Linked DNA regions of Pararhizobium capsulatum DSM 1112. Each later gene encodes a partner of the first gene's protein in a complex. Links are inferred from orthologs where the notes say so. Each region holds a gene or a part of one and is shown on either strand. Other genes may lie near its edges. The genes, in order: secA and secY.

Region 1 (3,544 bases):
ATTGTGCAGTTCGCGGTCGGTCAGATAGGCGATGCGCTTCTTGAAGGCTTCATCGTTCTGGAGGCCTTCCTTGTCGGCATCCTTGGCGAGCAGCTTGACGTCGATCAGGCCGGAAAGAGCGGCAGCACGCTTCTGGTCATCCGGCAGCTGGGCAAGCTGCGGATCAAGGCCGGTCACGGCCAAATCCAGCTCGGACTTGACGATTTCGGCGTCACCAACCTTGGCGATAACCGGATCGGCCGCGTCCTGCGCCGAGACGGGAGCCTTGCCGGCCATCAATGCAACGAGAGCGACGGCAGCAAGCAATTTGTATTTCGACATCCTCAAACCTTTCGAGACTGGTCTTCCGAAACCGCGATCGGCGGGTCGGCATACAGGCTCCACATCACCAGAATGTGGCGGTTCTGTAGCCTTTGCGCACGTCAAGTCCCGTTGACATAATTCGACCCCCCTCTTATCTGTCACGCAACCTCGCGTCCAGAACACTTCCGGGCGTTTCGCACCATTTCGCGGTTTTTCGAACGCGGCCATGAATGCCGGCTTGCCGGCCAGTAACAGGAAAGGACCATTCAGATGGTCAGCTTCGGCGATCTCGCCCGCAAAATTTTCGGCTCGTCCAACGAGCGCCGCGTCAAGGGCTACAAGACACGGGTCGATGCCATCAATGCCCTCGAACCCGAGATGAAAGCGCTTTCCGATGAAGCGCTGGCAGCAAAGACGGTGGAATTCCGCGCACAGATCGCCGAAGGCAAGACGCTGGACGATCTTCTGGTGCCGGCCTTCGCCGTTGCCCGCGAGGCGGCCCGCCGCGTTCTCGGCCTGCGCCCCTTCGACGTGCAGCTGATCGGCGGCATGATCCTTCACGAGCGCGCCATCGCGGAAATGAAGACCGGCGAAGGCAAGACGCTCGTGGCAACCCTGCCGGTGTACCTCAACGCTCTTGCGTCAAAGGGCGTGCATGTCGTGACCGTCAACGACTATCTCGCCACCCGCGATAGCGCGACGATGAACCGCATCTACAGCTTCCTCGGCCTGACCACCGGCGTCATCGTCCATGGCCTGACCGACGACCAGCGCCGCGACGCCTATGCCCGTGACATCACCTACGCCACCAACAACGAGCTCGGCTTCGACTATCTGCGCGACAACATGAAGTATGAGCGCGGCCAGATGGTTCAGCGCGGCCACTTCTTCGCCATCGTCGATGAAGTGGACTCGATCCTGGTCGACGAAGCACGTACGCCGCTGATCATCTCCGGCCCGCTCGACGACCGCTCCGATCTCTATAACCGCATCGACAGCTTCATCCCGCTGCTTTCGGACGAGGACTATGAGATCGACGAAAAGCAGCGCTCGGCCAACTTCTCCGAAGACGGCACCGAGAAGCTGGAAAACCTGCTGCGCGACGCCGGTCTGCTGAAGGGTGAAACCCTCTACGACGTCGAAAACGTTGCGATCGTCCACCACGTCAACAATGCGCTGAAGGCACACAAGCTCTTCCAGCGCGACAAGGACTACATCGTCCGTGGCGACGAGATCGTCATCATCGACGAATTCACCGGCCGCATGATGCCGGGCCGCCGCTATTCGGAAGGCCAGCACCAGGCGCTCGAAGCCAAGGAAAAGGTCTCGATCCAGCCGGAAAACCAGACGCTGGCCTCGATCACGTTCCAGAACTACTTCCGCATGTACAAGAAGCTGGGCGGCATGACCGGTACGGCTTCCACGGAAGCGGAAGAATTCGGCAACATCTATGGCCTCGAAGTCATCGAAGTGCCGACCAACCTGCCGATCGTGCGTATCGACGAGGACGACGAGGTCTACCGGACGGCCGAAGAGAAGTACAAGGCGATCCTCGCCGAGATCAAGGATGCGCATGATCGTGGCCAGCCGGTTCTGGTCGGCACGACATCCATCGAAAAGTCCGAACTCCTGGCCGAGATGCTCAAGAAGACCGGCTTTGCCAAGTTCCAGGTCCTGAACGCCCGCTACCACGAGCAGGAAGCCTACATCGTCAGCCAGGCCGGCGTGCCCGGCGCCGTGACCATCGCCACCAACATGGCCGGTCGCGGTACCGACATCCAGCTCGGCGGCAATCTCGACATGCGCATCGAAGCCGAGCTTGGCGAAGTCGAGCCCGGTCCGGAGCGTGATGCCCAGGAAACGGCCATCCGTGCCGAAGTCCAGAGGCTGAAGGAAAAGGCGCTGGCTGCCGGCGGCCTTTACGTTCTCGCCACCGAACGCCACGAAAGCCGCCGCATCGACAACCAGCTGCGCGGCCGTTCCGGCCGTCAGGGCGACCCCGGCCGCTCCAAGTTCTTCCTGTCGCTGCAGGACGACCTGATGCGCATCTTCGGTTCCGACCGCATGGATTCGATGCTGCAGAAGCTCGGCCTCAAGGAAGGCGAAGCCATCGTCCATCCCTGGATCAACAAGGCGCTGGAACGCGCCCAGAAGAAGGTCGAAGCGCGCAACTTCGACACCCGCAAGAACCTCCTGAAATATGACGACGTGCTGAACGACCAGCGCAAGGTGATCTTCGAGCAGCGCATCGAGATGATGGACGCGACCGACCTCGACGAGACCGTCGATGACATGCGTCATGAGGTCATCGAGGACATCGTCACCCGCCGCATTCCGCAGAAGGCCTATGCCGAACAATGGGATACGGAAGGCCTGAAGACCGACGTGCAGGCTTCGCTCAACCTCGACCTTCCGGTCGTGGAATGGGCAGGCGAGGAAGGCATCGACGATGCCGACATTCGCGAGCGCATCACCGCGGCCGCCGATGCAGCAGCGACCGATCGTGCCGAGCGCTTCGGCCCGGAGATCATGCGCTATGTCGAGCGTTCCGTTCTCCTGCAGACGCTGGATCACCTCTGGCGCGAGCACATCGTCAACCTCGACCACCTGCGCTCGGTCGTCGGCTTCCGCGGCTATGCCCAGCGCGATCCGCTGCAGGAATACAAGGCCGAAGCCTTCGAGCTGTTCCAGGCCCTGCTGACCAACCTGCGCCAGGGCGTAACGGCGCAGATGATGCGGGTGGAACTCGTGCGCGAGGCGGCAGAAGCGCCGAGCCCGGTGCCGCCGATGATGGAAGGCCATCACATCGATCCGGTGACAGGTGAGGATGATTTCAACGAGGCTGACGCCATGCCGGTCGTTGCTCCCGAAAACCGCGATCCGAAGAACCCGCTGACCTGGGGCCGCGTCTCGCGCAACGAGGCCTGCCCCTGCGGATCCGGCAAGAAATACAAGCATTGCCACGGTGCCTTCGAAGCCTGATCAGGGGCTCTGAAGGAAGAGGCAAGGACGAACCTCGCCTCACTTTCTGCGTCATCCTCGGCCTCGTGCCGAGGATCTTCCAGCCTCTCGTCACAGCGAAGGACCAGCAGATGGCCGGGTCAGGCCCGACCATGACGGATGAGAGTTTTCGGGCGGCATTTCCCGTTTGTGGCATCGGAAGGCGAGAGGCGATCGTCACACGCTTTGTTAACGCTGATCTGGCAGAACTCTAACTCTGTTTTGCGTTCTATGCGGGTAC
Region 2 (3,156 bases), 1.7 Mb from region 1 along the record:
TTCGCCGGCCTGCCGTACAGCGCCAGACGCTGATCGGTCTCGGGCTCAACAAGATGCACCGGGTTCGCACTCTGGAAGATACGCCTTCCGTTCGCGGCATGATCCGGTCTGTCCAGCACCTCGTTCGCGTCGTCGACGAGAAGTGAGGGAGATACAGTCATGAAACTGAATGAAATCAAGGACAACGAAGGCTCGACCCATAGCCGCAAGCGTCTCGGCCGCGGTATCGGCTCGGGCTCCGGCAAGACCGGTGGTCGTGGTGTCAAGGGTCAGAAGGCTCGTTCGGGCGTTGCGATCAACGGCTTCGAAGGCGGTCAGATGCCAATCTACCGTCGTCTGCCGAAGCGCGGCTTCAACAACATCTTCCGTGCGGATTTTGTCGTTGTGTCGCTCGGCCGCATCCAGACCGCAATCGACGCCAAGAAGCTTGACGCTTCTGCAGCGATCGATGCTGCTGCCCTGACCGCTGCCGGCGTTATCCGCCGCGCCAAGGACGGCGTTCGCATTCTGGCCGATGGCGAACTGAAGGCGAAGGTTTCGCTCGAAGTTGCCGGTGCTTCCAAGTCTGCGATCGAAAAGATCGAGAAGGCTGGCGGCTCGATCAAGCTGCTTTCGGGCGCTGCTGAATAATTGCTTTGAGAACCGCCCGGGGTGCTTCACACCGGGCGGTTTTGCTCCCATATGTGAGCCCTCACGGATAATGCGGCAGGATAGGCCGTAGCGCATTGAACGGAGACCTGGTGGGCCCATGATTGCAGTCGCAGTCGTTTTCGCGCCGGTTTCCAACCACAGAATTTAGCTTTTCCGGAGCAACCCGGTTCGTTCCGCGGGTTCCGACTGGCTACGCGGAGAATTGCATGGCTTCTGCAGCGGAACAGCTCGCCTCAAACCTGAACTTTTCGACCTTTGCCAAGGCAGAGGATCTGAAGAAACGCCTTTGGTTCACCCTTGGTGCGCTGCTGGTGTATCGTCTCGGCACCTACATCCCGTTGCCCGGCCTCAACCCTGAGGCATTTGCGCAGGCCTTCCAGGGGCAGAGCGGCGGTATTCTCGGCCTCTTCAACATGTTTTCCGGCGGCGCGGTTGCCCGCATGGCGATCTTCGCCCTCGGAATCATGCCCTACATCTCTGCCTCGATCATCGTTCAGCTGATGACCTCGGTCGTCCCGTCGCTGGAACAGCTAAAGAAGGAAGGCGAGCAGGGGCGCAAGATCATCAACCAGTACACCCGCTACGGCACGGTGCTGCTCGGCACGCTGCAAGCCTATGGCATTGCGGTTGGACTTGAGAGCGGCAACGGTCTCGTCATCGATCCGGGCTGGTTCTTCAAGATTTCCACCGTCATCTCGCTGCTCGGCGGCACGATGTTCCTGATGTGGCTCGGCGAGCAGATCACCTCGCGCGGTATCGGCAACGGTATTTCGCTGATCATCTTCGCCGGTATCGTCGCGCATCTGCCGACGGCTCTGGCCGGCACGCTTGAACTTGGTCGCACCGGCGCGCTTTCCACGCCGCTGATTCTTGCGATCATCGTCATGGTCGTAGCCGTGATCGCGCTGATCGTCTTCGTCGAACGCGCCCAGCGTCGCCTGTTGATCCAGTATCCGAAGCGACAGGTGGGCAATCGTATGTTCCAGGGCGATACGTCGCACTTGCCGCTGAAGCTGAACACCGCCGGCGTTATCCCCGCAATCTTTGCATCGTCGCTTCTGCTTCTGCCGGCGACGCTTGCAGGCTTTGCCAACAGCGCCAACATGCCAGCTTGGGCAACGACGGTGGTTGCGTCTCTCAGCCACGGCAAGCCGCTCTACATGGTGCTTTACGGCGGCATGATTGCGTTCTTCGCCTTCTTCTACACGGCCATTGTCTTCAATCCGAAGGATACGGCCGACAATCTGAAGAAGCATGGCGGCTTCATCCTCGGTATTCGCCCGGGCGAGCGCACTGCCGAATACATCGACTACGTCCTGACACGCATCACCGTTCTCGGTGCGATCTACCTGATGTTCGTCTGCATTCTGCCTGAAGTTCTCATCGCGCAGACCGGCGTGCCGTTCTACCTTGGTGGTACGTCGCTTTTGATTGTTGTCAGCGTGACCCTTGATACTGTAGCACAGGTGCAGGGTCACCTGATCGCTCAGCAGTACGAGGGGCTGATCAAGAAGTCGAAGCTGCGTGGAGGGAAGAGGGGACGATGAGGCTGATATTTTTGGGGCCGCCGGGTGCCGGCAAGGGCACACAGGCAAAGCTGCTGACGGAAAAGTATAACATTCCGCAGCTTTCCACCGGCGACATGCTGCGCGCGGCCGTTGCCGAGCAGAGCGACGTTGGCAAGCGTGCCAAGGCCGTGATGGATGCGGGGCAGCTGGTTTCCGACGAGATTGTCAACGAGATCGTTTCCGACCGCATCGATGCGCCGGATTGCGCATCGGGCTTCATTCTCGACGGATACCCGCGCACGGTTCCGCAGGCCGTGGCTCTGTCCAAGATGCTCGAAGGCAAGGGGCTTGTGCTCGATGCCGTGATCGAGTTGAAGGTCGATGAAGAAGCGCTTTTGAGGCGCATCGAGAATCGTGTAGCAGAAACCATTGCTGCAGGCGGCAAGGTTCGTTCGGATGACAATCCGGAATCGGTGAAGAAGCGTCTCGTCGAATATCGCGAGAAGACAGCACCGCTTTCGCAGCATTATGCCTCGACCGGTCAGTTGAAGACTGTCGATGGCATGGCGGATGTCGCGGTTGTTACCCGCGAGATCGAGAAAATCCTGGGTTAGGCCTTGGCCGAAATCCAAAAAGCACAGGATGGGAGTTGACTTTTACAGTCGATTCCGTCAAACACCGCGCTAACTCGCAACATGCTGGGATCGGCGCGGATTTCGAGAACGAAGTCCGGGCGCGATCTTTTTGACGTGTTCCGAACATCAACTTAACGGTCAGTCCCTTTTGGGCTGTATAACGAAGTACCTATTGCCGGACGGCAACTGGAAGCAAGGAGAACAGGCGTGGCTCGTATCGCTGGCGTCAACATCCCGACTGCAAAGCGCGTTGTTATCGCGCTGACCTATATTCACGGGATCGGTCCGAAATTTGCGCGGGAAATCATGGAAAAGGCCGGTCTTCCGGCTGACAAGCGTGTCCATCAACTGACGGACTCTGA

The links.
Region 2: the proteins of secA (region 1) and secY are in contact, whole or in part, in a crystal structure (PDB 3DIN), measured with the Thermotoga maritima proteins. The link is inferred for Pararhizobium capsulatum DSM 1112 from one-to-one orthologs. Residues at the interface, in WP_004082002.1 of Thermotoga maritima: Glu261, Ala262, Arg263, Lys300, Ala301, Arg302, Thr303, Ile304, Ile305, Leu323, Tyr324, Asp325, Pro326, Val329, Ser330, Tyr333, Ile336, Lys340, Phe345, Val349, Glu363, Phe364, Tyr374, Ser375, Gly376, Gly377, Glu393, Ile395, Thr482, Ser483; in WP_004081795.1 of Thermotoga maritima: Glu108, Gly109, Glu110, Glu111, Ala236, Glu237, Arg238, Arg239, Ile240, Thr241, Ile242, Gln243, Tyr244, Ala245, Arg246, Arg247, Val248, Thr249, Gly250, Arg251, Arg252, Val253, Tyr254, Gly256, Ala257, Ser258, Thr259, Tyr260, Leu261, Pro262.

Annotation. Positions count from the first base shown.
Region 1 is NZ_JAUSVF010000001.1:3,849,851-3,853,394, forward strand. What follows is about bases 259-3,485. They hold secA (preprotein translocase subunit SecA), read left to right. Parts: upstream 259-573; coding sequence 574-3,285; downstream 3,286-3,485. Other genes in these bases: QO002_RS18515 (peptidylprolyl isomerase), read right to left, coding at 259-321. Outside these bases: more of QO002_RS18515, read right to left, coding at 1-258. UniProt on the Escherichia coli protein: Required for protein export, interacts with the SecYEG preprotein conducting channel.
Region 2 is NZ_JAUSVF010000001.1:2,154,904-2,158,059, forward strand. The notes cover bases 189-3,027. They hold secY (preprotein translocase subunit SecY), read left to right. Parts: upstream 189-857; coding sequence 858-2,198; downstream 2,199-3,027. Other genes in these bases: rplO (50S ribosomal protein L15), read left to right, coding at 189-630; QO002_RS10415 (adenylate kinase), read left to right, coding at 2,195-2,773; rpsM (30S ribosomal protein S13), read left to right, coding at 3,002-3,027. Also shown: rpmD (50S ribosomal protein L30), read left to right, coding at 1-146; more of rplO, read left to right, coding at 160-188; more of rpsM, read left to right, coding at 3,028-3,156. UniProt on the Escherichia coli protein: The central subunit of the protein translocation channel SecYEG. Consists of two halves formed by TMs 1-5 and 6-10.